DNA from 4 places in the Kocuria sp. NBRC 114282 genome. Region 2 is predicted to be linked to each of the others. Evidence: riboswitches for the same ligand, from Rfam matches in the RefSeq annotation. Region 2 holds a riboswitch; each other region holds the start of a gene.
The links. A riboswitch is a leader RNA that binds a small molecule or an ion and turns the genes downstream of it on or off. The one in region 2 is predicted to bind thiamine pyrophosphate.

Region 1 (7,407 bases), on a different contig from region 2:
GCCGGCCCAGCAGGAGCCGCCGCAGCAGGGCAAGGACGAGGAGACCAAGGACGAGCAGCCGGCGGCGGATCCGTTCGCCGCGTTCGGCGCGGCGTCGGCCACGTCGCTGCTCTTCCACGCCCCGGCCCCGGAGGACGTCGCCGCGGCACGGGAGCGCGCCGAGCGCGAGCGCGAGGAGGCTCGTCTGCGCGAGGTGCAGGAGGAGGAGCAGGCCGAGGAGGCCGAGTATGAGGACCCGGAGCCCGGTGCGGGGGTCACGAGCCGACGTCGGCGCAGGCGCCGTCGCGGCTCGGAGGATCTGGAGCTGATCGGCGGGGACGACGGCGACCCGGAGCAGACCATCACGCGCATCCGCACCGCGCGCGTGGTCGACGGCTCCGCGCCCACCACCGTGCAGTCGGTCAAGGGCTCCACGCGCCTGGAGGCCAAGAAGCAGCGTCGTCGCGAGTCGCGTCAGACCGGGCGCCGCCGCCAGGTGATCACCGAGGCGGAGTTCCTGGCTCGTCGGGAATCGGTCGAGCGGACCATGGTGGTGCGGCAGAAGAACGACCGCATCCAGATCGGCGTGCTCGAGGACGGGATCCTCGCGGAGCACTTCGTCTCGCACACCCAGCAGGACTCGCTGATCGGCAGCGTCTACCTGGGCAAGGTCCAGAACGTGCTGCCGTCCATGGAGGCCGCCTTCGTGGACATCGGCCGCGGCCGCAACGCAGTCCTCTACGCCGGCGAGGTCGACTGGGACAAGGCGAGCCTCAACGGTGCGGCCAAGCGCATCGAGAATGCGCTGAAGCCCGGAGACCCGGTGCTCGTGCAGGCCACCAAGGACCCGGTGGGGCACAAGGGCGCGCGCCTGACCAGCCAGATCTCCCTGCCGGGGCGCTACCTCGTGTTCGTGCCCGGCGGCTCGATGACCGGCATCTCCCGCAAGCTGCCCGACGTCGAGCGCCAGCGGCTGAAGAAGATCCTCAAGGATCACCTCCCGGAGGGTGCGGGCGTCATCGTGCGCACCGCCGCCGAGGGGGCTTCGGAGGAGGAGCTGACCAACGACATCAACCGCCTGCGCACCCAGTGGGAGCAGATCCAGGAGAAGGCGGCCCAGGGCAAGACGCTTGCGCCGGAGCTGCTGTACGCCGAGCCGGATCTGACCATCAAGACCGTGCGCGACGTCTTCAACGAGGACTTCACCGCCATGCACGTCCAGGGCCAGGAGGCCTGGGACGGCATCGAGGCCTACGTGACCTACGTGGCACCTGACCTGCTGGACCGCGTCCACCGCTGGGAGAGGGACGAGGATCTCTTCGCCCACTACCGGGTGGACGATCAGATCTTCAAGGCACTGGAGCGCAAGGTCATGCTGCCCTCGGGCGGCTCCCTGGTGATCGACCGCACCGAGGCCATGACCGTCGTCGACGTCAACACGGGCAAGTTCACCGGCTCCGGCGGCAATCTCGAGGAGACCGTCACCAAGAACAACCTCGAGGCGGCCGAGGAGATCGTGCGGCAGCTGCGCCTGCGCGATATCGGCGGCATCGTGGTCATCGACTTCATCGACATGGTGCTCGAGGCCAACCGCGACCTCGTGCTGCGGCGCCTGGTCGAGTGCCTGGGTCGCGACCGCACCAAGCACCAGGTCGCCGAGGTCACCTCGCTGGGGCTCGTGCAGATGACCCGCAAGCGCATGGGCACCGGCCTGCTCGAGGTCTTCTCGGAGGACTGCGAGGCCTGCGACGGCCGCGGCGTGGTCGTCCACGATCACCCGCTCAAGGGCCGCAGCTCGGGCTCCTCGGACAACCGGCAGGGTCGCAACGACCGCAAGCGCAGCCGTCGTCTCCCGGGCGCTCAGGACGAGCAGCGTCCGCGCGCCGAGGATCCGGAGCAGGCAAAGCGCGCACAGGCCACCCGAAGCGCCCTGGCCGCGATCGCCTCGGCCAGCGGCCACGACACCGACTCCTCCGCCTCGGCAGGAGAGCGGACGGAGGCAGCCTCTGCGAGCGAGCCCGCCGGGGACCAGGAGTCCCAGGGCCAGCGCCCGCAGGAGTCCCAGGACTCCCGCGAGAGCGGCAAGCGTCGTCGCAAGCGCCGCGGCAAGCGCTCGCGCGGCCGCGGTCAGGACGGCCAGGCCCCGCAGGACCAGAACGATCAGGACCGCAGCGACCAGGCCCAGAGCGACCGGCAGGACTCCCCGCAGGCCGATCCGGGGCAGGGCCAGGACACCGGCGCCCAGGCAGAGCAGGGCCGCGGTGAGTCAGACGGCCGCTCCGGGCAGCGCCGGCAGCGCGGTGAGCGCTCCTCCGGCCGTGGCGGCCGCGGCCGGTCCGAGGCGCAGTCCGGGGCCCGCTCCGAGGATGAGACCCGCTCGCTGATCGAGGCGCGCATCCGAGCGGCCTCCGGCGAAGCCCCCGAGCGGAGCACCTCGGGCGAGGACGCTGCAGAGCAGGCCCCCGCGGCCCAGGCCATGGTCGGCGACCCCGCGTCCCCGGAGGTGCGGGAGCTGAGCCGTTCGAGCTCGCGCCGAGACTCGGCCGAGGGCTCCGAGGGCCGTCGTGAGCGGCGCTCGCGCACGGCGCGCAGCGAGTCGAAGGACGCCGCTCAGGGCGCATCGCAGGGCGAGCGGGCGGCGGCTGCTCAGCAGCAGCGCCGCAGCCGCACCGCGGCCGCTCCGCAGGCTGCCCCGGAGTCGGTGCAGGCGCCTGCCGCACCGGCGGCTCCCGCCGTCCAGGGCACGGCCACGGTGCGCGGTGCGGACGCGGAGCAGGCCGCCCCGGTGCGCCAGCGGGCGCGTCGCTCGCGTCGTGCGGCGGCTCCGGCGGGCACGCCCGAGGTCCCGCAGCCGGCTCCTGCGGCTCCGGCCGCCTCGGCGACCGTGACCGCAGGCAGCGCCTCGGTGGTCTCGACCTCCGAGGGAGCCTCGCAGGTGACGATCAACGGCGAGGTCATCGAGCTGCCGCAGGGCCAGAGCGCCGCCGAGGCGCTGGGCGCCGGGGGCTCGTCCGGCTCGCAGCTCGAGTCGCTGGCCAGCTCGCTGGGCGAGCGCGAGCCCGGTGCCGCCGGTCCGCGCCGTCGCCCGCGCCGCTCGCGCCGCGCCAGCGCCCCGGAGGCCGCCCCCCAGGCGGGTCCGGCGCAGGATGGCGGGGACGCCTCGCAGGGTGAGCACGAGCACTCCTGAGCGCAGTCGGCGCCGGTGATCGGCCGGCGCCGACAGGACGACCCGGTCGCATGACGGCCGTCTCCCCGAGAAGGGGAGGCGGCCGTCATCGTCTTCGCCCGGGCAGCCGGATCATGGGTAGACTGAGCAGGCACGACACGGGGTGCCGCCCGAGCAGGCGGCTGAGAGCACACCCGTCGAACCTGAACTAGTTCGCACTAGCGGAGGGATTGTCGCCATGACGCACAGTCGCACCCTGAATCCATCGCACGACGCCTCCGGGCCGGTCTCGGCCCGGATGGCCCAGCTGCTCGAGCAGCTGCGCAGCACGCGCCCCCTGGTGCAGTGCCTGACCAACACAGTGGTCTCCAACTTCACCGCCAACGCCCTGCTGGCCCTCGGCGCCGCTCCGGCCATGACGGACATCCAGGGGGAGGCCGGGCCGTTCGCCGAGATCGCCGATGGCATGCTGATCAATCTGGGCACTCCCGATCCCGAGCAGCGCGGCGCCATGCGCGAGGCCGCTGCCGCCCGGCAGGCCGGAGGCCGACCCTGGGTGCTGGACCCGGTGGCGATCGGCTCGCTGCCGATCCGCACCGCCCTTGCCGCCGAGCTGCTGGAGTCCCGTCCCGCGGTGATCCGCGGCAACCCCTCGGAGGTCCTGGCTCTGACCGGAGGGGCCGGGGGCCGCGGCGTCGACACGACGGATGCCCCGGAGACAGCGGTGCAGGCCGCCCGGCAGCTCGTGTCGGCCGGTTGCGCCGATGCCGTGGCCATCTCCGGGCCCGTCGATCTGATCGTCTCCGCGTCGGGGACGCTGCGCGTGCCGCACGGTCACGAGCTGCTGACCCAGGTGGTGGGCGGAGGGTGCGCCCTGGGCTCCGTGATCGCGGCCTTCGCTGCCGTCGCGCAGGACCCCGCCGACGCCGCCGCGGCCGGGAGCCTGGTCTGGGGACTGGCGGCCGAGGACGCCGCCGATCGCTGCCAGGGCCCGGGGTCCTTCGCCGTGCATCTGCTCGACGCCCTGGCCGGGCTGCGCCCCGAGGACGTCGCCGAACGGTGCCGCGTCGAGGCGGAGGCGGCCGGCGCACCGAGCGCCGCGGACGGTGCCGCCGCCGGGGCGGGTCAGGCAGAGGAGGCCGGGCGATGAGCCCCCGATTCGACCCCGCCGCACTGTCGCTCTACCACGTCACCGACCCCCAGCTCAGCCGGCCTCGCAGCGTCCCCGAGGTCGCGCGGCTGGCTGTCGAGGGCGGGGCGAGCATGATCCAGGTCCGGGCCAAGGATGCCTCCGGACGCGAGCTGCTCGAGCTGCTCGAGGCCGTCGTGTCGGCCGTCGACGGCGCGGCCCCGGTGGTCGTGGACGATCGCGTGGAGTGCCACCTGGCCGCACGCGCCCGGGGGATCGCCTGCGACGGCGTCCACATCGGCCAGTCGGATCTGCCTCCGGAGGACGCCCGCCGGCTGTGCGGCCCGGAGGCGATCATCGGCCTCTCCGCCGCCTCGGAGGCCGAGATCGCCGCCGCAGCGGGGCTGCCCCCGGCAACGGTGGACTATCTGGGCATCGGCGCGGTGCGGGCCACCGCCACCAAGCCCGACGCCCCGCAGCCGCTGGGCATCGACGGCTTCGCCCGGGCCCGAGCCCTGAGTGCCCTCCCGGCCGTGGCCATCGGCGGGATCCGGCCGGAGGACGTCGCGGGGCTGATGGCCGCAGGTGCCGACGGCGTGGCCGTGGTCTCCGGGATCTGCGCGGCTGCCGATCCGCGCCTGGCGGCGCAGACCTACCGACGGGAGATCCAGCGATGAGCACCATCAGCCCGCGCGCCGTCCCGCGCGTCCTGTCGATCGCCGGAACCGATCCCACCGGCGGAGCCGGAGTGCACGCGGACCTGAAGACCATCAGCGTCCTGGGCGGCTACGGCATGGGCGCGATCACCGCTGTCGTCTCCCAGAACACCTGCGGAGTGCGCTCGATCCACACCCCGCCGCCGGAGGTGCTGAGGGATCAGCTGCTGGCCGTCTCCGACGACGTCGTCGTGGATGCCGTGAAGATCGGCATGCTGGGCAGCGCCGGTGCCGTCGAGGTCGTGGGGCAGTGGCTGCAGGAGCAGAAGCCGCCGCTGTGCGTCATCGATCCCGTCATGGTCGCCACAGCCGGTGGGACCCTGCTGGAGTCCGAGGCGCTCGGCGCCGTCCTGGAGCTGCTGGGCTCCGCCGACCTGGTGACGCCGAATCTCACGGAGCTCGCCTCCCTGCTGGACCGGGCGCCGGCGCAGGAATGGTCCGAGGCCCTTGAGCAGGGACGGCGGCTGGCCGATCGGCTGGGCGTGCTCGTGCTCGTCAAGGGCGGGCACCTGCCGGGGGAGCGCACCCCTGATGCGCTGGTCGCGCCAGGGCAGGAGGAGCCGGTGGCGCAGTGGGACGCAGCGCGGATCGACACGAGCTGCACCCACGGCACGGGCTGCTCCCTCTCGAGCGCGATCGCCGTGCTGGCGGCGCGCTCGGGGCGTCTCCCGGAGTCCGTGGAGGCGGCGCGGGGCTGGCTGCGCGGAGCGCTCGAGCATGCCGAGGAGCTCGAGGTGGGGCGGGGCAGCGGTCCCGTGCACCACGGGCACCACCTGGCACCGGCCCTGCGCGGGATGCTCGGGGCGTGATCCGGATGACGACTCGCGCGGGGGCGATGTCCTTGTCCGCAGCGGTGACGATGGAGTAATCTGCTTGCTCAGTGCCATGCCGCATGACCCCTCGCGACACCGTCCATGTCGTGAGTGCGGGACTTCGGAAGGCACACCCGGGTGCAGCTCCTGACCGCTGAGAAGCCGCGTCGGCCGTACTGTCTCCATCCCACTGGCAGGCCGACGCCACGGTGATCTCGGCGTCGTCAGTCAGGCAGGAGCGTCTGCGCCCCCAGACAGTGATTTCTACTCGAGAGAAGTGAGTTCCCCGTGGTTTACGCGATTGTCCGCGCAGGCGGCCGCCAAGAGAAGGTTGCCGTCGGCGACCTCGTGACCCTCGACCGTGTCGCCGGTGAGACCGGCAGCACCCTTGAGCTCCCCGCGCTCCTGCTCGTCGACGGCGACAAGGTGACCTCCGAGGCCGAGAAGCTCTCGGGCGTCAAGGTCACGGCCGAGGTCGTCGAGAACCTCCGCGGCCCCAAGATCCGCATCATGAAGTACAAGAACAAGACCGGCTACAAGAAGCGCCAGGGTCACCGTTCTGAGCTGACCACCGTGAAGGTCACCGACATCAAGGCCTGACCCACCCGGTCACCCTCTCCACACTCCATGGGTCCGCCCGAGCCTCCGCGGCTCGAACCGGACCGACTAGCGAAAGCAGGCAGCAGCCATGGCACATAAGAAGGGCGCAAGCTCCACCCGCAACGGCCGCGACTCCAACGCCCAGTACCTGGGCGTCAAGCGCTTCGGCGGCGAGTCCGTCAACGCCGGCTCGATCATCGTGCGTCAGCGCGGCACCCACTTCCACCCCGGTGAGAACGTGGGCCGCGGCAAGGACGACACCCTGTTCGCCCTGGCCACCGGTCAGGTGGCCTTCGGGACCAAGCGCGGCCGCAAGGTCGTCAACGTCCTCGCAGCGGCTGAGTGACCCGGCGACCGCTGCAGCGACCCTGAGGGGGCGCTGCAGCGGTCGCTCGACGCGGGGTCATCCGCGTCACGCTCACCATGAGGAGTCAGAGGGTGGGTGCCACGTGCGCCCGCCCTCTCTTCCGTTTCAGGACCCCGCCGGCTGAACGCCTGGCGGAACGCACATCTCGGCGCCCTCGGGCGCCGATCAGCTGCCGGCGCGGGACGCCCGGCAAGGAAGGGAGACCATGGCCGAGTTCGTCGACCGAGTGGTCCTCCACGCAGCGGGCGGCAACGGCGGCCACGGCTGCGTGTCCGTCCGACGCGAGAAGTTCAAGCCGCTGGGCGGACCGGACGGCGGCCACGGCGGCGACGGCGGCTCCGTGATCCTGCGGGTCGACGGCCAGTCCACCACGCTGCTGCCGTATCACCGCTCCCCGCACCGCTCGGCGCCCAACGGCGGCCCGGGCATGGGCGATGACCGCAACGGGTTCAAGGGCGAGGACCTGATCCTCTCGGTCCCGGACGGCACTGTCGTGAAGGACCGCGACGGTGAGGTCCTGGCGGATCTGGTCGGCGTCGGCTCCGAGTTCGTGGCCGCCGCCGGCGGTCAGGGCGGGCTCGGCAACGCGGCCCTGGCCTCTCCCAAGCGCAAGGCCCCCGGCTTCGCGCTGCTGGGCC
Region 2 (7,407 bases):
CCGTTGGCAGCGCCGCCGGGCTCGAAGTCCCCGGCCGGGATCAGGATCGTGCACACCAGCGACGAGGTCAGCAGGAACCCGGCCATGATCAGCGCAGCGGTCGTGAGCAGTCGTCGGGTGCCCTCCACGCGGCCCCGCAAGCCCCGCGAGGTGCGCACCAGAGGCATCACGGAGACCCCGGTCTCGAAGCCGGACAGGCCCAGCGCCAGCTTGGGGAACACCAGTGCAGCCACGGCGACCGCCGCCCAGGGCGAGGAGTGCTGGCTCAGCGCCGCATGCCACCACTGCGCGAATCCGATCTCCTGCGAGCGGGCGATCTGCCACCAGCCCACCGCCAGCACCACGGCGTTGAGGCTCAGATACACGGGGACCAGGACGACGGCCACGCTGATGGCCTCCGAGAACCCGGCCATGAACACCGCGCCCAGCAGCAGGAGCAGCCCGACGGTCACCCAGAACTGCCAGTGATGCGCCTCGGCTGGCACGTGCGGATTCTCGACGATGTGCACGGCGGCATCGGCCGAGGACAGGGTCATGGTGATGACGAAGTCCGTGATCGCGAAGCCGAGCAGGCACAGGACCAGCACCTTGCCGCTCCAGCGCGGCAGCAGCGTCTCGAGCATCCGGATGGAGCCGGCGCCGTGCGGGGAGGCCACCGCCACCCACCGGTAGACCGGCAGCGCGCCGAAGAGTGTGACGGCCACCAGCACCAGGGTGGCCAGCGGGGAGATCAGCCCGGCGGCCAGGATCGCGATGCCGGGCTGATAGCCCAGGGTGGAGAAGTAGTCCACGCCGGACAGGCACATGACCTTCCACCAGGGATGGGTCTTCTCGTCGCGATCGGGTCGGCGATGCGGGGCGCCGTAGGAGGCGGAGGGGGATCCTGCCAGCAGCCAGGCGGCGGCGCGGGAGGGCGGTGCGATCATGGCGTACATGATGCGCCTGTCCCGCTCAAGGCCCCGCCGCCGAGGGCCTCAGGCGGCTGGCAGTTGCCTGTGAGCCGCGATCTGCCGATCAGTCGGGCAGCGGACCCGACCGATCTGGCTCGGGGCCGAGCAGCCCGCCGAGGGCCACCAGGAGCCCGCCCACCGCGAGCACCGCGGCGATCGCCGCGTGCGGCCCGAGCAGCTGCTGCAGCGGCGGCAGGTAGTAGGGGTAGAGAGCGGGCAGCACGATCGAGATGCTGTAGGCCACCCCGTATCCGCTGGCCCGGATCTCGTCGGGGAAGCGCTCCGTCAGATAGGCGCCCACCGGCCCGTAGCCGGTCACCGTCGTGACCTGCAGCGCGGCTGCCAGCAGCAGCACCGTGCCGATGCCGGCTCCGAGGGCCCCGGACAGCAGCGCCAGGAGGATGACGGGGGAGACCGCTGCGCAGAGCAGCCCGAAGCCCACGAAGAACCGGCGCCGCCCGATCCGACTGGACAGCGCACCCGCCCCGGCCATGGCCAGCGCGGACACGGCCGTCGCGCCCAGCATGACGAGGGAGACGGTCTGCGGCTCGAGCTGCGGCATGCGCGAGAGCTGGGCGGTCAGGGTGGGCACTGCCATGTAGGTGAGCAGCCACAGCCCGGTCATCAGCACGAGGACCTGCCGCAGCGACCGGCGGCTGCTGCCCCTGACGAGCTGCGCCAGCGGGTGCGCCGAACGGGCCGGGCGCCGGCGCTGCGGAGCCTCCTCGACCATGAGGCGGTAGTAGATCAGCATGGCAGCGGCCAGGGCGGCGCCGAGCAGGAACGGCAGCCGCCAGCCCCAGGCGGCGTACTCGCTGTCGTCCAGCAGCAGCAGGAGGAGGAAGGTGACGGCGGCGATGCTGGCGTTGGCCAGCGGCGACATCGCCATGATCATCCCGCTGAGACGACCGCGTGAGCGCGGGCGCGCCCACTCCATGGCCAGCGGGATCGCCGAGGTGTACTCCCCGCCCAGGAAGATCCCGCCCAGGAGGCGCAGCGCCAGCACCGCCAGGAACGTGCCCGCGCCGAGCACCTCGTGCCCGGGGACCAGCGCGATCAGCAGGGTCGTGAGGCAGATGCCGGCGAGGGCGACCTGGGTGATGAGCACCCGGCCCGCGCGGTCGGCGATCGGGCCGAAGATCATGGCCCCGAGCGGGCGGCCCAGCAGGGTGGCCACGAAGATCAGGCCGGCATTGCGCACGATGTCGTGATCGCCGAACAGCTGCGCCGACACCGGAGCCAGGGCGATCACGGGCAGGAAGATGTCGAACTGGTCGACGTAGTTGCCCATGATCCCGCCGCGGATCGCGCGGCGGGTCGGTGCGGGAGGGCGCCCGTCGGAGGATGCGGTCGCGGGGGCGGACAGGGGTGCAGAAGGCATCGAGCTCTCACTTCCTTCGCCGGTATGAACCGGAGCAGGTTCGACGGTCGAAGCCGCGTCAGCTTCCTCTCAGCCCGTGCCCGGGCTCCCGTGTGGGGTCATTCAGCGGTGCAGGTCCCACGACCTGCGCGCCGCACCGTCGATCCTAGCGGTGCGACGGGCTCGCGTGGCCGAGGCCCGAGCATGTGAGGCACAGTGAGGGCGTGCCCCTCATCGCTTCCGAGCCCTCGAGCCCCCCGACGCGCCCGGACCCGGGGGCCCGCATGCTCGGCATCGATCTGGCGCGGGCCGTCGCCCTGCTCGGGATGATGGCCACCCACACGATGGACCTGGTGGATGCGGCCGGTGATCCGCAGCCCGTCGGGCTGATCGCGGGCAAGGCGGCAGCCCTGTTCGCGGTGCTGGCCGGGTTCTCCGTCGAGCTGTCCACGCGGCGCTATGGGTGCTGGCGCGAGGCGGCTGCCTCACTGGCGGTGCGCGGCGTGCTGATCGCGATCCTCGGACTCGTGCTGGGATCGCTGTCGAGCTCGATCGCGGTGGTCCTGGTGAACTACGGGGTGCTGTTCCTGCTCGCCCCGCTGGTCCTGCGTCTTCCGGCCCGATGGCTGGCGGCCACGACCGTGCTCTGGCTGGTCGCCTCCCCGGTGGCCTCCCACCTGATCCGCGACGGGCTCGGCCTCCAGCGCGCCGTCGAAGCGCCCGAGCTCTCCCACCTGGCTCAGCCGGGGGAGCTGGCCCTCGGAGTCCTGCTCACCGGCTACTACCCGGTGCTGCAGTGGATGGGCTACCTCCTCGTGGGGCTGCTCCTGGCCCGGCTCGACTGGCGCAGCGCCGCCACGGCCGCCTGGGCCGGGGCCGTCGGCGCCCTGCTGGCCGCTGCGGCCTGGGTGAGCTCGCAGCTGCTGCTGTCCGCAGGCGGGCACGAGGCCCTCGAGCGCGCCGGCTCCGGTCTGTCGCCGCTGGCCTGGGGCTCGCCGTATGCCGCGCAGACCATCGGCAGCCACGGGAGCACGCCCACGACCACATGGTGGTGGCTGGTCACGGTCGGTCCGCACTCGTCGACGACCTTCGACCTGGTCTTCACCTCGGGCATCGCGGCGGCGGTCATCGCCGTGTGCGTCCTGATCTGCCTGGCGATAGGGGAGCGCACCCGCCTGCTGATGCCCGTGCTCGCGGCCGGCTCCATGCCGCTGAGCATGTACACGCTGCACGTGATCCTGTCCGAGCTCACCGACCTGTACGTGCTGCATGTGCTCCTGCTGCTGGGGCTCGCCGCGCTGTGGCGGGCCGGCGGGGAAGGCCCCGGCCCGCTCGAGAGCTTGGTCTCCGGGACCGTGCGGCTGGTCGTGCCGCGGCGCTGAGCCTCCCGGCGCCGCGTGGCCTCAGGCGGACGTCGTCGACTCGCCGGACTCCTCCAGCAGGTGATTCGGCAGCCGATTGCCCTGGGCGCGGCTGCGGATCTCGAGCAGCGTGCGTGCGTGCTGCCACAGCCGCTTATCCGCCTCGGTCACCGGCTCCCAGGCGGGGACGGGCACGGAGGTGCCCTCCTCGTCGCGGGCCACCATGACTGTCAGGCAATTGGTGGTGACCTCCAGCTCGCGGGACTTCGGATCCCCGGAGCGGACCTCCACGGCGATGTGCATGCCCTTCGTCCCGGTGTAGATCAGGCGGGCGTCGACCTCGACCAGATCCCCGATGTGCAGGGGGCGCATGAAGCGGATGCCGCCGGAGAACACGGCCACGGTGTCCCGGCCGCAGTAGCGGGTCGCACAGAGATATGCGGCCTCGTCGATCCATTCCATGACGATGCCGCCGTGGACCTTGCCGCCCCAGTTCACATCGGTGGGGGCGGCCAGGAAGCGCAGGACCTCGCGCTCGCCGGTGCCCTCCGCGCTGAAGTCCTGGCGGGCGATCTCGGCGGTGATCTCCTCGCGGATCGGGATGCGTGAGAGCGCGTAGTCACGGGCCAGCTCCTGCTCCAGGCCCCGCGGCTCGAAGCTCGGCACGGGCGTGGACTTCCCGCTGCCGTCGACGGCCACGAAGATCGTCAGGCACCGGGCCCGCTGCTCGAGCTCGCCCGTCTTGGGATCGCCCGAGCGCACCACGGTGTTGATGTGCATGGAGGACCGGCCCGTGGTCAGCACCGTGCCGGTCACCTCGACCATCTCGCCGACCTGCACGGGGTACTCGAAGTGGATGTTGCCCACGTAGGCGGTCACGCAGTAGGAGCCCGACCAGGCGGCGGCCGCGGCGAAGGCGGCCTTGTCCACCCACTCCAGGACCCGGCCGGCGTCGACGGTCCCGGAATGCCCCTCATCGGTGGGCGCTGCCAGGAACCGCAGCGTCACCTCGTGGCGTCGGGAGCGGCTGTCGGCGGGGGCGGGCGGCGTCTGGTCCATGGCGATGAAACTACCGCAGGTGATGCGGCGAGAGCCCCGACCGCGGGGGTCGGGGCTCTCAGCTGCTCTGCGCGGAAGGTAAGGGATTCGAACCCTTGGTGCAGGGTCGCTGCACAACGGTTTTCAAGACCGTCTCCTTCGGCCGCTCGGACAACCTTCCCGTGACGGGTCGGCATGCACCGCCCGCACATCGGCTCATTCTTCCACTGGCATGCGCTGGGAGCCGAATCGACGCGGCGGGCGTCTGCCCGCCTCCGTAGCCTGGGCACGACACACCCCGACGATCGCAGGAGGCCCACCATGCGCGCAGTCGCCGAAGCCGACCACGGAGGACCCGAGGTCCTGACCGTGACCGATCAACCCGTCCCCGAGCTCACCGCCGACGGGATCCGAATCCGCGTCGAGCATGCCGGGATCAACCGCGCCGACGTCCTCCAGAGAACCGGTCATTACAAGGTTCCCGACGGCGGCTCCGCGATCTACGGACTCGAGATCTCCGGCCGCGTGCTCGAAGTCGGCGCCGAGGCCCCGCAGCACGCCCTGTCCGGAGACGTCCTGGTGCCCGGGGCCCGAGTCTGCGCCCTGATGGACTCGGGAGGCTACGCCGAAGAGGTCGTCGCCCCGGCGGCGAACGTCCTGCCAGTGCCGGATGCCCTGTCCATGACGGATGCCGCCGCGCTGCCCGAGGTGCTGGCCACCGTCTGGTCGAATCTCGTGATCGAGGCCGGTGCTCGGTCCGGGCAGACGCTGCTGCTGCACGGCGGCACGGGCGGCATCGGCACGGCGGCCATCCAGATCGCCCGTTCGATCGGCATGCGCGTGATCACCACCGTGAGCTCCGAGGCCAAGGCCGAGTTCGTCCGCGAGCTCGGCGCGGAGGCCATCCGCTACGACCAGGAGGACTTCGTGGGCCGGGTGAAGGAGCTGACCGATGGCCGCGGACCGGAGATCATCTTCGACGTCGTCGGCGCCAAGTACCTCGAGCCGAACCTCAAGGCGCTGGCGGTGGACGGGACGCTGATCATCATCGGGCTGCAGGGCGGTCGGAAGGCCGAGATCGATCTGGGCTCTTTCATGGTGAAGCGCCAGCATCTCGTGGCCACCACGCTGCGTGCTCGGCCGGCGGATCAGAAGGCTCGGATCATGGCGCAGGTCCACGAGCACGTCTGGCCGCTCGTGGCCTCCGGCCAGATCCGCGCTGTTCTCGACAGGGAGTTACCGCTCGATCAGGCCGCGCAGGCGCATGAGCACTTCGACTCGGGGACGCACATCGGCAAGATCCTGCTGACCCCGTGATCGAGGACCGGCGAGGCCATCGAGAGGCCGATTCCCCACCGCACCTTCATCGAGCGGCCGGATCCTCACCACTTCCGTCGGCTAGCGGTGAGGAATTGGCCTCCGGATGAGCTGGCAGTGGGAAATCGGCCACTCGATGCGCTTGCGGGGCGGCGGCCCGCCCGCGGCGCCCGCCCCGTGAAGCGGATCACCCTCCGGCTTAGACTCCCGGTGACAGGTGCGCGGCCCCGGCCCTCCGGTCGAGGCCGCGCCTTCCCCTCTCCCTCACCAGGAGCCTTCCATGAGCACCACCGTCACACCGCCCGGAGCCGGCGGATCCGGCACCACTGATCCGCGCACCGACCTTCCTCCGGCCGCCGTCGAACCCGAGGTCCTCGAGGCCGAGCAGGCCAAGTGGACCCCGGCCAAGATCGCCCTGTGGGTCGCCATCGCCCTGGTGGGCGGACTGGCCTGGGTCATGCTGGCGATCGTGCGCGGCGAGACCGTCAACGCGATCTGGTTCGTGCTGGCAGCGGTCTGCAGCTACTTCATCGCCTACCGGTTCTACTCCAAGTTCATCGAGCGCAAGCTCGCCCAGCCCGACGACTTCCGCGCCACCCCGGCGGAGTACAAGGCCAACGGCCGCGACTACCTGGCCACGGACCGCCGCGTGCTCTACGGCCACCACTTCGCCGCGATCGCCGGCGCCGGCCCGCTGGTCGGCCCCGTGCTGGCCGCCCAGATGGGCTACCTGCCCGGGACCATCTGGATCATCGTCGGCGTGATCCTCGCCGGTGCGGTCCAGGACTACCTGGTGCTGTTCTTCTCCATGCGCCGCGGCGGCCGTTCCCTGGGCCAGATGGCCAAGGACGAGCTCGGACCGGTCGGCGGCTGGGCGGCGATCATCGCGACCCTCGTGATCATGATCATCATCGTGGCCATCCTGGCCCTGGTGGTCGTCAACGCTCTGGGCGAGTCCCCGTGGGGCGTCTTCTCGGTGGGCATGACCATCCCGATCGCGCTGTTCATGGGCATCTACCTGCGCTACATCCGCCCGGGCAAAGTCCTGGAGATCTCCATCGTCGGCTTCGCGCTGCTGATGCTCGCGATCGTGGCCGGCGGCTGGGTCGCCGACACCGACTGGGGCGTCCAGCTGTTCACCCTGGAGCGCGTGACGCTGGCGTGGTTCGTGATCATCTACGGCTTCGTCGCCGCCGTGCTGCCCGTGTGGCTGCTGCTGAGCCCGCGCGACTACCTCTCGACCTTCATGAAGGTCGGCACCATCCTCCTGCTGGCGGTGGCCATCGTCGTCGTCCGTCCGGAGATCTCGGTGCCGGCGGTCTCGGAGTTCGCCGGGCGCACCGACGGCCCCGTGTTCTCCGGCGCGCTGTTCCCGTTCCTG
Region 3 (7,407 bases), on a different contig from region 2:
CGGACAACGCGAAGATCGAGGTCCCCGAATCCGGTCTGAAGGCTCCCAAGGCAGGGGCCGAGATCTCCGAGGTCGAGTGGGAGCTGGTCTCGCAGCCGCCGCTGTGGCTGGTCGCCGAGGAGGACTCCGGCTCGCAGCTCGACTGGGTCGCCGACGAGACGGCGCAGGCGGAGGCCCGGCTGTCCTACCTGGAGGACGGCAAGAGGGTCGAGGAGATCGTCAGCTTCCCCGTGCATGTGGACGTCACCTCCGACGGCAGGGACGCCGAGATCGACGTCGCGCTGCGCTGAGGGCCGCCTTCTGCGGGCGATGATCGCCGGTCTCATGCCGCAGCGGCCATGGACCGCGGATGTCCGGTGGTGTACAGTCGATCAGTCTGTGCGAACAGGGCCCCGTCGGGGCCGACTGCCACGGACTCGCATTGAACCTCCTGCTGCGGAGAGACCGCAGCCGTTCCAGCCCGAAGGAGGTGGGTTCTTTCCATGCGCGAATACGAGCTGATGGTCATCATCAACCCGGAGGTCGACGACCGCGCGGTCGAGCCGACCCTGAAGAAGTTCCTCGAGGTCGTCACCCGTGAGAACGGCACCGTCGACAACATCGACATCTGGGGTCGCCGCCGTCTCGCCTACGAGATCCAGAAGAAGTCCGAGGGCATCTACGCCGTCGTGCGCTTCCACGCCGAGCCCGCTACCTCGCAGGAGCTCGACCGTGTGCTGAACCTCAACGAGGCGATCATGCGCACCAAGATCATCCGTCCCGAGGAGCAGCGGATCCACCCGCACCACGACGTCAACGGCGCGCCCGTCGCCGAGACCGCCGAGGCCTGAGCAGATCGGCGCCGGTGACGGCGCGAGCTGCATCGGGTGCGATCCCACCGACTCCGTCCTGAGCGGCGGAGGAGGATGGGGGAGCACCAGCCCCATCACCGCGAGTTCTCCGGAAGGAGAGTCCCATGGCCGGCGACACCATCATCACCATCATCGGCAATCTGACCGCTGAGCCCGAGCTGCGCTTCACGCCGTCGGGTGCGGCCGTCGCGAACTTCACGATCGCGTCGACCCCGCGCCAGTTCGACCGCCAGTCCAACGAGTGGAAGGACGGCGAGACGCTGTTCATGCGCTGCTCGGTGTGGCGCGAGGCGGCGGAGAACGTCGCCGAGACGCTGCAGAAGGGCATGCGCGTCATCGCCCAGGGGCGGCTCAAGTCCCGGTCCTTCGACACGAAGGAAGGCGACCGCCGCACCGTGATGGAGCTCGACGTCGATGAGATCGGCCCGTCGCTGCGCTTCGCCTCGGCGAAGGTCAACCGCCAGTCCCGCGGAGGCGGGTCCGGCGGCGGCTTCAGCGGCGGCGGACAGCAGTCCGGCGGCTCCGGCGGCTGGGACAATGGCGGCGGGGGCGGCTTCGGCGGCAACCGCGGCGGCCAGTCCTCCGGCGGCTACAACCAGGGCGGTCAGGGCGGTGGGCGCCAGCAGGCGGCCCCGCAGAACGATCCCTGGGGCCAGTCCGCCGGCGGCAGCTACGACTGGGGCACCGGACAGGACGACGAGCCGCCGTTCTGATCGGCGGCCCGAGCGCCTGAGCCCTCGCACCCACCCGGCGCAGAACCGGGAGACAGAACACATTTCCATCCCGCAGAGCACTGCGGGCTCCACGCTTCAGAAGGAGCACCACGATGGCGAAGCATGAGATTCGCAAGCCCAAGCCGAAGGCGAACCCGCTCAAGGCCGCAGGCGTCACCGAGATCGACTACAAGGACGTTGCGCTGCTGCGCAAGTTCATCTCCGACCGCGGCAAGATCCGCGCGCGTCGCGTGACCGGCGTCTCCGTCCAGGAGCAGCGCAAGATCGCCCAGGCCGTCAAGAACGCCCGTGAGGTCGCCCTGCTCCCCTACGCCGGCTCCGGCCGCTGATCGGAAAGGAACACACTCATGGCAAAGATCATCCTGACGCACGAGGTCTCTAACCTCGGTTCCGCCGGTGACGTGGTCGAGGTCAAGGACGGGTACGCCCGCAACTACCTCTTCCCCCGCGGCTTCGCGACCCAGTGGTCCAAGGGCGCCGAGCGCCAGATCGAGTCCATCAAGGCCGCTCGTGCGGCCCGTGAGCTCGCCTCGCTCGAGGACGCGCAGGCCCTGGCGGCCTCGCTGACCTCGGCCACCGTCACGGTCCCGGCCAAGGCCGGCGCCGAGGGCCGTCTGTTCGGCTCGATCAAGGCCGAGCAGGTCGCCGACGCCGTCAAGGCCGCCGGCCTGGGCGAGATCGACAAGCGCAAGGTCGAGATCCGCGAGCAGGTCCGCACCGTCGGCACCTACCAGGCCACCGTGCGCCTGCACGAGGACGTCAACGCGAACATCGAGTTCGAGGTCGTCCCCGCCTGATCCTTCGGGTGAGCCGTCCTGCACGGCACGCCTGACCGACGAGCCGTCGCCCCTTTCCGGGGCGGCGGCTCGTCGTCGTTGCCGGGCCTGTCGGGCGCCGGCGGGGGGCGGCTCTGCCCCTGACAGGTCACCGTTCGGCGGATGATGACGACGGCCCTGCGCAGCGACACAGGGCAGGCCCTGATGTGGTCCCTTGCGCGGTGATCTCGCATCTGTTCCCGGCCCTCGGGGCACGGGCGCGGCGCGGATCTGCTGCGGGCGCATGACCCGTCCCCAGGACGGGCGACTTCTGCGCCGACCAGCACCGACGCCGGCGTCGTCTCCCGTGCTACGTTCCCGGGGGCGGCTACGCCGACCCGACTTCGGAATCCGCCAGGGCACAGCAGATCGTGCACGAAGAGGTCGGCGGGGAGGCGAGCCTCGTCGTCCTTGTCCGAGCCCCCGAAGGCTCCCAGGCAGCTGACTCCGCTGACGTGGGGGAGGAGATCGCCGCGGATCTGCGCGAGCACGACGGCATCGAGTCCGTCCATGCCTTCAGCGATCCCGGCATGAGCGACCCGCTGGGCTCTGACGACGGCCGCACGGGCATGGTCGTCGCGCACATCGAGGGCACCTTGGCCGAGCAGACTGAGATCTCCACGGAGCTCGTGGACTAGCTGAGCCAGGAGCGCGGCGACGGCACCGAGGTGCTGGTGGGCGGCTCCGCGCCCATGATCGCCTCGAACAGCCAGCAGGTGATCAAGGACCTGGGGCTGGCCGAGCACCTCGCCGTGCCCATCACGCTGGTGCTCCTGCCGGCGGTGCTGGGCGTGGTGACGCTCATGTTCCAGCACGGCTTGCTCTCCGGGGTCCTGGGCTTCACGCGGGGCCCGCTGGACATGTCCATGCCCGTCCTGCTGTTCTGCATCGCCTTCGGGCTGTCGGTGGACTACGAGCTGTTCCTGATCGGGCGCATGAAGGAGTTGTGGGAGCAGACGGGCAGCAACCGCATGGCGGTCGTGGAGGGGCTCGCGCACACCGGGCGCATCACCACACTCGCGGCGCTGGTGCTCTCGGTGTCGTTCGCGGCCTTCGGGACGAGCCAGGTGAGCTTCATGCAGCTGTTCGGCCTGGGCACGGCGTTCGCGATCCTGCTCGATGCGACCCTGGTGCGCGGCGTCCTGGTGCCCGCGTTCATGCGGATCGCCGGGCGGGCCAACTGGTGGGCACCGGCCCCGCTGCGGTGGGTGCACGATCGGATCGGGCTGGCGGAGGCCCCCGAGGATCCGCATACGGGGCCCTTTGGCGCGGCGCGAGCCGGAGGAGTTCGGGGATCACATCACGCCGCCATCGGCCCGACGACGCCGCGGTCGCCATGTGGCCGACACGGCGCCGCGGCACCGGAAGGGACCGTGGTGAGGGTCCCGTCAGTCGGTCCGCGCTCTCAGCGCGGGATGATCTCCGACTGATCCTGAGTCAGGGCCTGATCGAAGAACGCCAGCTCGTGGCGGCAGCCTGCCAGATAGGCCCGCTGTGCTGCCGCACGGCCTGATTCCGAGCTCTGTGCGAGCTCCCGCTCGACGCGCTCCAGGGCTGCAGCGGTTGCAGCCACGAAGTCGGGATCGCGGTAGGTCTCCAGCCATGCGGCATACGGGTGATCCGGCTCCACGGTCGGCAGACAGGCTCCGACCTGGGCGTAAAGCCAGAAGCAGGGGAGCACTGCAGCAGCGCCGACAGCTCGGTCCTGTCCCAGGGCGGCGGCCAGCAGGAAGTCCGTGTAGGCCGCGGTGACGGTGCTGGCGGGCTCGTCGGCGGCCTCCGGACGGGCGGCCATCCAGGTGCGGTGCAGCTGGGCCTCCTCCGTGAGGCAGCCGACCGAGGCCTGTGCCCACGCGAGCTGGTCCGGGGCGTGATCGCAGCGTGCGGATAGAGCCGCCAGGGCCCGGGCGTAGCCGGCCAGATACAGGGCGTCCTGGGCGAGGTAGAACGTGAACCGCGCGTCGTCAAGGGTTCCGTCCAGCAGGGCGCGCACGAATCTCGAGTCCTGGATCTCGGCTGCCGTCTGCGCGCCGGCGTCCCACAGCGACTGCGTCCATGGACCGGCCGCTTCGACGGCGGGCTGGGGGGCGATGTTCGAGGTGGAGCTCATCAGGGACATCCCTTCGCCAGTGCGAGCTGGAGCAGGTTCCACGGGTCTGATCTCAGCGCCGGCGGCGCACCCCGTGTCCGCAGCCCAGTATAGGCGGCAGGATCGGATGCCGACAGGGCGGCATCCGGTTCCGCTGTGAGAGACGAGACCTTTTTATATGTCATATTCGACATATGAGGAGGTCAGGCGGCCTATGGGTCCTCCGAGAGCTCGGCGAGCCCGTCAGGAGCCGTCGTGGCCCTTGAGGAGGCTCGCGAAGTCCGTGACCGGGCCCAGGTCTACACCGCTGCGACGCGGCGCCCGCGCGGGCTCGGTGGGCAGGAAGCCCTCCACCCCGGCGGACTCGGCCACCAGTGCCGTCGCCATCTCGGAGGCGGCTCGAGCGATCCGCGACTCCAGGCCTCCGGTGTCCCCGGAGCCGAAGTCATCGGTCGCGGCGAACACGCCCGTGGGCAGCACGACCGCCCGCGAGTAGGAGAACAGCGGGCGCAGCGCGTGGTCCAGGACCAGGCTGTGGCGCGGGCTGCCGGCCGTCGCGGCGATGAGCACCGGGAGGTCGATCAGCGCTTCGTCGTCGAGGACGTCGAAGAACATCTTGAACAGCCCCGAGTAGGAGGCCCGGAAGATCGGCGTGACCGCCACCAGCCCGTCGGCCTGGGCGACCAGGCGCTTGTCCTCGTCGAGCTGCGGATCAAGCAGCCCGCCCGTGGTCATGGCCTGCGCCAGCGGCAGGGCCAGGTCCCGCAGCTCCACGTGGTGGACCTCCAGGGCCTCGCCCCGGGCGCCGACCCGGGACTCGACGGCATGGGCGATCCGGTCCGCCAGCAGGCGGGTGGACGACGGCGAGGACAGCCCCGCCGAGACGACGACGAGCTGACGGGTCATCGCTGCTCATCCTCCTTCTGCTCGTCCTGCGGCCGCGCGTTGATGACCTGGCGGTGCTTGGAGTCCGGGCCCTGGGCGCGCAGGGTCTCGTGGGTGGGCGGGTCTGAGGGCACGTGCGCCGGGCGACGTGCCTCGAAGCCCTCGCGCAGGCGCGGGACGATCTCCCGGCCGAGGATCTCGATCTGCTCCAGGACCATCTCCTCGGGCAGGCCGGCGTGATCCAGCAGGAACATCTGGCGCTGGTAGTCGCCCACCTGATCCGCGTAGCCCAGGTAGCGCTCCACGATCTGATCCGGGGTGCCGACCGTCAGCGGGGTCATCCGCGAGAAGTCCTCGAGCGACGGGCCGTGGCCGTAGACCGGCGCGTTGTCGAAGTACGGGCGGAAGACCCGCTTGGCCTCGGCCTCTGTCGCAGCGGCGAAGATCTGGCCGCCCAGGCCCACGATCGCCTGGTCGGCGGCGCCGTGGCCGTAGTGCTCGAAGCGCTGGCGGTAGAGGTTCACCATCGAGGCGGTGTGCTCGATGTTCCAGAAGATGTGGTTGTGGAAGAAGCCGTCGCCGTAATAGGCGGCCTGCTCCGCGATCTCCGGGGAGCGGATCGAGCCATGCCACACGAAGGGCGGGGTGTCATCCAGCGGCCACGGGGTGGAGGTGTAGCTGTTGAGCGGGGTGCGGAACTTGCCCTGCCAGTTCACGACCTCCTCGCGCCACAGCTTGCGCAGCAGGTGGTAGTTCTCGATGGCCAGCGGGATGCCCTGGCGGATGTCCTTGCCGAACCAGGGGTAGACCGGACCGGTGTTGCCACGGCCCATGGTGAGATCCACACGACCGCCGGAGAGGTGCTGGAGGAAGGCGTAGTCCTCAGCGATCTTCACGGGGTCGTTCGTGGTGATCAGCGTGGTGGCCGTGGAGAAGCGCAGGCGCTCGGTCTGGGCGGCGATATAGGCCAGGTGCGTGGTGGGTGAAGAGGGCACGAACGGCGGGTTGTGGTGCTCGCCGGTCGCGAAGACGTCCAGTCCCACCTCTTCCGCCTTGAGGGCGTACTTGGTCATGGACCGGATCCGCTGGGCCTCGGACGGCGCCTTGCCGGTGGTGGGATCCGGGGTGACGTCGCCGATGGTGAAGATGCCGAACTGCATGGTGCTCGCTCCTTGGATGCGACTCGCGAGCCCGGGGTCTTCCGGCGCTCGCGTGACGTTTCACGGAACAGTATGCGTCAATGTAGGTGACATGTCAACCATTAGGTCCGCCGTGCTCGAGGGACGGCGGGAACGACGAACGCGCTGTCGTCGTGATGCGCCAGGCCGTGTCCGCGCAGGGCGGCAGCCGGCCTGCGCGGGTCAGTCGATCGGTGCGCAGTCCGGGCGGCGGATGTCGAGCTTGCGAGCGATCCGGGAGGTGATGCGGTCCAGGTCCTCGATGTCCTGTGCATCGAGGGCGTCGAAGAACGACCTGCGCACGGCGCCCAGGTGGCCCGGGGCGGCTGCGGCCAGGGCCTGGCGACCGGCTTCGGTGAGCTGTGCGAGCTGCGCCCGACCGTCGTCCGGGGCGGCCGAGCGGGCGATCAGGCCGCGCTTCTCCATCCGGGTGAGGTGGTGGGACATGCGCGAGCGCTCCCAGTCCAGCAGCCCGGCGAGCTCGGTGATCCGGCAGGAGGAGCTCTCGCTGTCGTTGAGCATGACCAGGACGTCGTAGTCCTGAAGCGACAAGCCGGAATCGGACTGCAGCTGCGAGGACAGGGCGGCGGGGATGCGGCTGCTCACGGCGAGCCAGCGGCGCCAGACGGTCTCCTCATGTGCGGACAGCCAGTCGACGCCGTCGCCGGCGCCGCCCGTGCCAGCTGCCGTCGAGGGGGAGTCCCCGGGCTCGTCGGCGTCTGAGGGGAGGCTGCGGGGGTCGGTGTCGGGTGCCGTTGTCATGCCCCCAGGATAGCGACAAACGTGACGCGTCATCAGTGAGTGGCTGCGGGTTGCCGCTCACTTTCACGTGAGCCGGCATCCAGCAGGTGATGG
Region 4 (7,407 bases), on a different contig from region 2:
GCATCAAGGCCGCGGTCTTCCCGCTGTCGTTCTGGCTGCCCGACTCCTACCCCACGGCCTCGGCACCCGTCACGGCCGTGTTCGCGGGCCTGCTCACCAAGGTGGGCGTCTACGCGATCATCCGCACCGAGACGCTGCTGTTCCCGGGGGACGGGGCGGATCAGCTGCTGCTGTGGGTCTCGCTGCTCACGATGGTCGTGGGCATCCTGGGAGCGCTGGCCCAGATCGACATCAAGCGTCTGCTGTCCTTCACGCTGGTCAGCCACATCGGCTACATGATCTTCGGCATCGCGGTCGGCACGCAGACCGCCATGGCGGCAGTTGTCTACTACGTGGTCCACCACATCATCATCCAGACCAGCCTCTTCCTGGTGGCCGGTCTGATCGAGCGCCGGGGCGGGTCGACCAACACGGACCGCCTGGGCGGTCTGGTCGGGCTGTCGCCGCTGCTGGCCCTGCTGTTCATGATCCCCGCGCTGAACCTGGGCGGCATCCCGCCGTTCTCCGGCTTCCTGGGGAAGGTGGGCCTGATCCAGGCGGGCACCGACCAGGGCGGCTGGGCCATCTGGGTCGTGATCGCCGGCTCCGTGCTCACCTCGCTGCTGACGCTGATGGCCCTGATGCGCATCTGGAACAAGGCGTTCCTGCGCGCCCCCGACGACGCCGACTACCCGGATCCGGTCCTGCTGGTCTCCCGGGACGAGGCACGGGAGCACGGGCCCCGCAGCGCCGCCTCGGTGTCCATGGAGGCCGAGGGCGGCGGCCGGTGGGCCGGTCGCAGCAACGTGCAGCTCATGCCGTTCTCCATGGTGATGCCCACCGGGATGCTCGTGGCGGTCGGGGTCGCCCTCACGGTCTTCGCGGGACCGCTGTTCTCGGTGGCCGACAACGCCGCGGAGAACCTCATGCACCCCGAGCGCTACGTCGAGGCGGTCTTCGGCGACGAATCGGGACCGCGCGGCGTCGTGGACGACGGCGAGGACCCGAGCTCCGATGACCCTGCCGCACCGAGCGTGCCGGAGGGCGAGCAGTACGGGGAGGACGTGGGCGAGGACAGCGGCGCCGGCATCCAGCGCGAGGTCTACGACGGCACGGATTCGCGGCCCTCGGCCGAGGCCGACGCGCAGCGGCAGGGCGCCGAGCAGTCCGAGGAGGCAGATCAGTGAGCTCGACAGCGACATCCCGCGGGTCCGCATCCGCCCGGCCGCGGCGGCGCGAGCACCGCTGGGCCGTGGAGATCCCCCTGATCCTGTGGCTCATGCTCGTATGGGCCGTGCTGTGGGGCGAGCTGACGGCCAAGAACCTCCTGGTGGGCCTGGTGCTGTCCCTGCTGGTCACCCGGGCGCTGGCACTGCCGCCCGTGCAGCTGTCCAGCCGCTTCAACGTGCTGCACGCCGTGACCCTGTTCGTCACCTTCCTGTGGCAGGTCATCCGCGCCAGCTTCGAGGTCATGTGGACCGTGATCGCCCATGGGCCCAGGGCCTCCTCGTCGGTGACCGCCGTGCAGATGCGCTCGCACTCCGATCTGATCATGACCGCGACCGGAAGCACCACGGGACTGATCCCGGGCTCGGTGCTGCTGGAGGTGGATCGTCCGAACGCGATCCTCTACTTCCACGTCCTGGACGTGCACGACGACGAGGACATCGAGCACTTCCGGGAGTCCGTGCGCAACACCGAGGCTGCCTGGATCCGCATGATGGGCTCTCCGGAGGACTACGCCGCGCTGCGGCGCGAGGACGCCCAGAAGGGCCGTGGACTCAGCCCTCGGGCCGTGCTGCGCAGCTGGGCGGGCTACGCCCACAGATCGAAGGCCGAACGACGGGATGAGGAGCAGAGCCGATGAGCACCTTCGTCATGGCCGTGTGCCTCGTGATGCTCGCCGGTGGGGCCGCCGGCGTGCTGTACCGACTGGTGAAGGGACCCTCGCTGCTGGACCGCGTGCTCTCCAGCGACGTCCTGCTCTCCGTGGTGGTCGCCGCGATCGCCCTGGAGATGGTCTGGAGCGATCACTCCGACTACATGATGGTCATCGTGACCGTCTCGCTGCTGGGCTTCATCGGCTCGGTGTCCGTGGCGCGGTTCGTCCAGCCCACGCGGCCCCGGAAGACGGGCCAGACCGATGAGGGCGCCACCAAGGAGCCGGTCGAGGGCGAGCGGGCCGAGCAGGATCACCGGCCCGCCCCGATGCAGAAGCCCGCCCCGTCCGAGAAGGAGGGACACCGCTGATGGATCCCATGGACCTCGTGCTCGACATCGTCGTGGGCGTGCTGCTGCTCGTGGGCTGCCTCATGTCCCTGACGGCCGGCCTCGGCCTGATCCGGCTGCCGGACGTCCTGTCGCGGATGCACGCGGCCACCAAGCCGCAGGTGCTCGGTCTGCTGTGCATGCTGCTGGCCGTGGTGATCCACTCCCGCGAGTGGACGCTGCTGCCGCTGGCCCTGCTGGGCTGGGCCCTGATGCTGCTCACGGCGCCGGTCTCGGCGCACATGGTGGGGCGCTCGAGCTATCGGACCAAGCACGTGCTCGATGAGACGCTGATCGCCGATGACCTGGCCGCAGCCCTGGACGAGGCCGACACCGCCGAGTCGCAGGGCGGCGCGGATCGCCCGTCGTGATCCGCGACGGCTCGCCGAGCGCGCTAGGGTGAGCACCGAACCTCCGGCGCCGGCTGAGGCGCCGGTTCCGCGATCTCCCGAGTGGCTCACTCGGGGTAGGAGATGACATGAACCCCAAGATCATGGGACTCATCGGCACCGGCGCGTCCGTGCTGGGCGTGCAGGCCGCCACCAAGGGCCTCGACGCCACGTGGAAGAAGGTCACCGGCCGCCAGGTCCCGTCCAAGGGCGATGACCCCCGTGAGGACCGCTGGCTCGACATCGTCCTGTTCGCGGTGGTCAGCGGCGTGCTGACCACGGTCGTGCGGACCCTGGTCAACCGCCAGGTCGCCGAGCAGCGCGAGAAGGCCGAGCTCAAGGCCCATGAGAAGGCCAAGGGCCGCGCCTGATCTCGACCAATCCGGGCCGGCCGCTGCGCGCGGCCTGCTGATCGATGGCGAAGGCGCCGGGAGCCGTGTGCTCCCGGCGCCTTCGTCCGTTCCGGGTCCGGCTGAGGGCGACCTGCATCTGCTGCGCGTTTGGCGTAGGATCCCAGGAATACGACAGGGGAGCGCCCGAGGGCGCTGAGAGTGCGGTCCGCCGCAGACCCTCGAACCTGCTCCGGCTAGCACCGGCGAAGGAAGTCGAGCATCTCGGAGGTGCTTCTCGCGCGTTCCTGCGGGCGCCCGCCCACGCAGCATCGCGCGAGAAGCGCTTCTCCCCTCCTGATGACAGGGGCGCCGCGGCGTCCCCGGGCCCCCAGGAGGACCACCATGACGCAGCATCGCAGCACCGGTCAGATGAGCACCGGATCCGGCCTCGATACGCGCTCGGACCGCGACTCCGGAACCGTCGGCTCCCCGCAGCGCAGCGCGCGCTCCCGCCTGCGGTGGCGCGTGCTCGACCTCGTGGTCCTCGCAGTGCTGGCCGCCGCCTGCGGCGTGATCTTCTGGGCCTGGTCCGCTCTGGTCTACCCCCTCTCCCAGGCCGTCACGGTCGGCTATCCGCCGGCGGGCGGCCTGCTGGTCGGCGGATGGCTGATGGCCGGGCCGCTGGCCGCCCTCATCATCCGCCGCCCCGGCGCAGCGCTGGCCTGCGAGCTGCTGGCGGCGTGCTTCGAGGGGCTGCTGGGCACCCACTTCGGCATGACGGTCGTGCTCTCCGGTCTCATCCAGGGCGCGGCGGCGGAGGCCGTCTTCCTGGCCGCTGGGTACCGCCGCTTCGGCCCGGTCGTGGCCGTGGCCTCGGGCGCTGCCGCCGGAGCGCTCGGGACGCTGACCGAGTGCCTGATCTACTACTACGAGTGGCCGATGGCCCACCAGGCGGTCTACGTCGTGCTGGGCACGGTGTCCGGGGCGGTCATCGCCGGTCTTGCCATGTGGGCACTGACGCGCGCTCTGCGCTCCACGGGAGTGCTCTCGGGCCTGGCCTCCGGTCGATGACCGCTCGCACGCACGGAGCCGACAGGGCCGTGCGCGGCGGAGCCGCCGTGCTCGCGCGCGGCTTCGGCTGGCAGCCCGAGGGTCGGAAGACCCCAGCCCTCGAGCAGGTGGACCTCGAGATCCCCGCGGGGCAGCGCGTGCTGCTGCTGGGCGCCAGCGGCTCGGGCAAGTCCACGCTGCTGCACGCCCTGGCGGGCGTGCTCCCGGACACCGAGGACGATGCCCCCTCCGATGCCCCCGGGCCGGGGCCCGACGGCGGTCGCGCAGCGCCCTCAGGAGGCAGCGGCCCGCGCGGCGAACTGCTCGTGGACGGACAGCCCGCAGCCCAGCGCGGCGTCGTCACCGGCCTGCTCCAGCAGGATCCGGAGTCCTCGATCCTGCTGGCCAGGGCCGGCGACGACGTCGCGTTCGGCCCGGAGAACCTGGCCGTGCCCGCCGAGGAGATCTGGGACCAGGCCGATGCCGCCCTACGTGCCGTGGGGCTGGAGATCTCCCGCAGCCGGGACACCTCGGCGCTGTCCGGCGGGCAGCAGCAGCGCCTCGGCCTGGCCGGCATCACCGCCATGCGCCCGCGCCTGCTGCTGCTCGACGAGCCCACGGCCAACCTGGATCCAGAGGGGGTGGCCACCGTCCGCAGGGCGGTCGAGACGGTGGTCGAGGACACCGGGGCCACGCTGATCGTGGTCGAGCACCGCACCGAGGTCTGGGCGGATCTGGTGGAGCGCGTCGTGGTCCTGGGGCCGCGGGGAGTGCTGGCCGACGGGAGCCCCGAGGACGTCCTCGGCGCCCGGGGGGCCCAGCGCGAGCAGCTGCGCCGCGCCGGCATCTGGCTGCCGGGCCAGCGCGCCGCCGCGGCCGCCCCGGCCCCCGCCCCCGGTGAGCTGCTCCTGCGCGCCGACGAGCTTGAGGTCTCGCGCGAGCAGCCCTCGCAGGGCCTGCTCTCCCGCCGCCGTCGCCGCGTGCGCCGCGGGGACGCGGTGCCCGACGGGGCCTGGGCCGGCGCCCCGGCGGCGCAGCCGGTGGACCTGCGCCTGCGCGCCGGCAGCGCGCTCGCGCTGACCGGGCCGAACGGCGCCGGGAAGTCGACGCTGGCCCTGACGCTGGCCGGTCTGCTCGTGCCTAGCGCCGGTACGGTGCGCGCTGCCGGCAGCCTCGCCGGAGGGCTGCCGGACGATCCTTCGGTATGGTCCGGCCCGGAGCTTGTGGAGCGCATCGGCACGGTCTTCCAGGAGCCCGAGCATCAGTTCCTCACCGGCAGCGTGCGCGAGGAGCTCGCCGTGGGCCCGCGCCGGGCCGGGGTCCCCGAGGACGAGATCGCCCGCCGCGTGGACGAGCTGCTCGAGCGGCTGCATCTTTCGGCCCACGCCGAGGCCAATCCCTTCACCCTCTCCGGGGGCCAGAAGCGCCGCCTGTCCGTGGGCACGGTGATGGCTGCAGCACCCCAGATCCTCATCCTGGACGAGCCCACCTTCGGGCAGGACGCAGTGACCTGGGCGGCCGTCGTCGAGCTGCTGGCCGAGCAGGTGCGGCAGGGCCGCTGCGTCGTGGTCGTGACCCATGATGACGACCTGGTCCGCGCCCTGGGAGCCGAGGAGATCGCGGTGCGACCCCGAACCCGGCCGACGGAGGAAGCGCGGCCCACGAGCGCGCCCGCTCGGCAGCGCGGCGCCCTGGCTCGCCGCGACGCCCTGGCCAAGCTCGGGGCGGTCGCGGTGCTGAGCCTGGCGCTGCTGCTCTCGGCGGATCCCGTGACCTCCGGACTGATCCTGGCCGTGGAGCTCGTGGGCCTGGCTGCGATCGGCCAGCGGCCCGGTGCTCTGCTGCTGCGGATCTGGCCCCTGCTGGTGGCCGCCCTGCTCTCGGGCTGGGGCACCGCGGTTCTCTCGGATGCCGGCGGGCACCTGTGGGTGAGTGCCGGGCCCCTGCAGCTGACCTCGGGCTCGATCGCCGCCGGGGCCGCGATCGCGCTGCGTGGGCTGGCCCTGGCCCTGCCGGGCGTCATGCTGCTGCTGAGCACCGACCCGACCGATCTGGCCGACCGGCTTGCCCGGACCATGCGGCTGCCGGTGCGGGTCGTGCTGGCAGCGCTCGTGGGGCTGCGCCTGGTCACGGTCATGATCGATCAGTGGCAGGTGCTCGTGACGGCTCGTCGGGCACGCGGCGTCGGCGGCTCCCGAGCCCCCCTGGCGGCAGTGCGGGAGCTGGGCGGGCGTGCGTTCGGGCTGCTCGTGCAGTCCCTGCGGCGGGCCTCGCGGCTGGCCGTGACCATGGAGGTGCGCGGCTTCGGCGGGGTGGTGGACGCCGGCAGCCGCACCTGGGCTCGACCTCTGCGCTTCGGACGGGCCGATGCCCTGCTGCTGGGGGTCGCGGTCGCAGCGGCGGGGGCGGCGCCGGCGGTCTCCGAGCTGCTGGGGACCCACCGCTTCATCTGGCAGTGAGACCGAGGGCTCAGCCGGTGGGGCCGGGCTGGATGATGGTGGCGGACTCCCACACGGGATCGCGCTGCAGGTAGTCCAGCTCCTGCTGGGCCCAAATGTCCCAGTAGGGCTCGAAGCCGCTGTCGCGGTTCAGGGCGCGCTCCCGGCGCTGGGCCTCCGGCAGCTCGACCCACACGGAGACGTCGAGGACCTCTCGCGCCGGTGCGCTGCAGGCTCCCACACCCTCCAGGACCACGATCTCCGCAGCACGGGTCAGCCGCGGTCCGCCCGGCGAGTCGGCCAGCCAGTCCCACGCCGTCCAGTAGGCGTCCCGGCCGTCGCGCAGCGGGGAGAGGATGGACTCCTCGTACATGGCGATGCCCCGATCCAGGCCGTCCCAGCCCGGGTAGAGGTCCTCGAGGTGGAAGACCACGACATCTCGGGTCACGGACAGCACCTGCGCGAGCTGCCCGGCCAGCGAGGTCTTGCCCGCCCCGGAGCGTCCGTCGATCCCGATGAGGTGGGGCCGGTGGATCGGCTCGGTGAGCTGATGCATGAGGGCGATGCCCGAGGGGTTGCGCTCGGCGATCGCGGGGTCCATGTGCAGCTCGACGTCCTGCATGCCTCAGGCCCCTGCCTGTTCGCGGGCGTGCTCGACGATCCCCGGCAGCGCGTCGACGACCATCTCCCACGTGCTCTCGAAGCCCTCGGCCCCGCCGTACCAGGGGTCCGCCACGCCCTGCTCGGACTCGGGCAGATCGGCGGCCTGCGGGTCGAAGGAGCGGTACAGGCGCACCCGGTCCTGGGCGCCCTCCGGGGCCATGGCGCGCAGGGCCCGAGCGTGCTCAGGAGTCATGGCCAGCAGGAGGTCGTGGTCCTCGAACCACTGCAGGGTGACCTGGCGGGCGCTGTGCCCGGAGGGATCGAGCCCCTCGCGCTCGAGCACCCGCG

Region 1: it holds a riboswitch for thiamine pyrophosphate, as region 2 does, so the genes downstream of both, thiM (hydroxyethylthiazole kinase) here and QSJ40_RS11385 (MFS transporter) in region 2, are expected to answer to the same signal.
Region 3: it holds a riboswitch for thiamine pyrophosphate, as region 2 does, so the genes downstream of both, QSJ40_RS11880 (thiaminase II/PqqC family protein) here and QSJ40_RS11385 (MFS transporter) in region 2, are expected to answer to the same signal.
Region 4: it holds a riboswitch for thiamine pyrophosphate, as region 2 does, so the genes downstream of both, QSJ40_RS01635 (ECF transporter S component) here and QSJ40_RS11385 (MFS transporter) in region 2, are expected to answer to the same signal.

Annotation. Positions count from the first base shown of each region.
Region 1 covers NZ_BSQO01000003.1:5,927-13,333, forward strand. Annotated here, with positions in the region: gene QSJ40_RS06270 (Rne/Rng family ribonuclease) at 1-3,166, shown strand, start outside; TPP riboswitch at 3,295-3,393, shown strand; gene thiM (hydroxyethylthiazole kinase) at 3,384-4,295, shown strand; gene thiE (thiamine phosphate synthase) at 4,292-4,951, shown strand; gene thiD (bifunctional hydroxymethylpyrimidine kinase/phosphomethylpyrimidine kinase) at 4,948-5,799, shown strand; gene rplU (50S ribosomal protein L21) at 6,091-6,402, shown strand; gene rpmA (50S ribosomal protein L27) at 6,491-6,748, shown strand; gene obgE (GTPase ObgE) at 6,975-7,407, shown strand, end outside.
Region 2 covers NZ_BSQO01000008.1:46,518-53,924, forward strand. Annotated here, with positions in the region: gene QSJ40_RS11380 (APC family permease) at 1-926, opposite strand, end outside; gene QSJ40_RS11385 (MFS transporter) at 1,015-2,331, opposite strand; TPP riboswitch at 2,326-2,433, opposite strand; gene QSJ40_RS11390 (heparan-alpha-glucosaminide N-acetyltransferase domain-containing protein) at 2,535-3,692, shown strand; gene QSJ40_RS11395 (acyl-CoA thioesterase) at 3,714-4,730, opposite strand; tRNA gene QSJ40_RS11400 (tRNA-Ser) at 4,803-4,890, opposite strand; gene QSJ40_RS11405 (NAD(P)H-quinone oxidoreductase) at 5,031-6,026, shown strand; gene QSJ40_RS11410 (carbon starvation CstA family protein) at 6,307-7,407, shown strand, end outside.
Region 3 covers NZ_BSQO01000009.1:60,291-67,697, forward strand. Annotated here, with positions in the region: gene QSJ40_RS11845 (hypothetical protein) at 1-290, shown strand, start outside; gene rpsF (30S ribosomal protein S6) at 483-830, shown strand; gene QSJ40_RS11855 (single-stranded DNA-binding protein) at 956-1,564, shown strand; gene rpsR (30S ribosomal protein S18) at 1,678-1,914, shown strand; gene rplI (50S ribosomal protein L9) at 1,933-2,382, shown strand; gene QSJ40_RS11870 (hypothetical protein) at 2,856-3,038, shown strand; gene QSJ40_RS11875 (MMPL family transporter) at 3,039-3,830, shown strand; gene QSJ40_RS11880 (thiaminase II/PqqC family protein) at 3,806-4,510, opposite strand; TPP riboswitch at 4,502-4,594, opposite strand; gene QSJ40_RS11885 (FMN reductase) at 4,733-5,395, opposite strand; gene QSJ40_RS11890 (LLM class flavin-dependent oxidoreductase) at 5,392-6,534, opposite strand; gene QSJ40_RS11895 (MarR family winged helix-turn-helix transcriptional regulator) at 6,736-7,314, opposite strand.
Region 4 covers NZ_BSQO01000001.1:355,091-362,497, forward strand. Annotated here, with positions in the region: gene QSJ40_RS01610 (Na+/H+ antiporter subunit D) at 1-1,166, shown strand, start outside; gene QSJ40_RS01615 (Na+/H+ antiporter subunit E) at 1,163-1,846, shown strand; gene QSJ40_RS12755 (MrpF/PhaF family protein) at 1,843-2,229, shown strand; gene mnhG (monovalent cation/H(+) antiporter subunit G) at 2,229-2,618, shown strand; gene QSJ40_RS01630 (DUF4235 domain-containing protein) at 2,726-3,007, shown strand; TPP riboswitch at 3,153-3,257, shown strand; gene QSJ40_RS01635 (ECF transporter S component) at 3,371-4,039, shown strand; gene QSJ40_RS01640 (ATP-binding cassette domain-containing protein) at 4,036-6,477, shown strand; gene QSJ40_RS01645 (nucleoside/nucleotide kinase family protein) at 6,488-7,078, opposite strand; gene QSJ40_RS01650 (low molecular weight protein-tyrosine-phosphatase) at 7,082-7,407, opposite strand, start outside.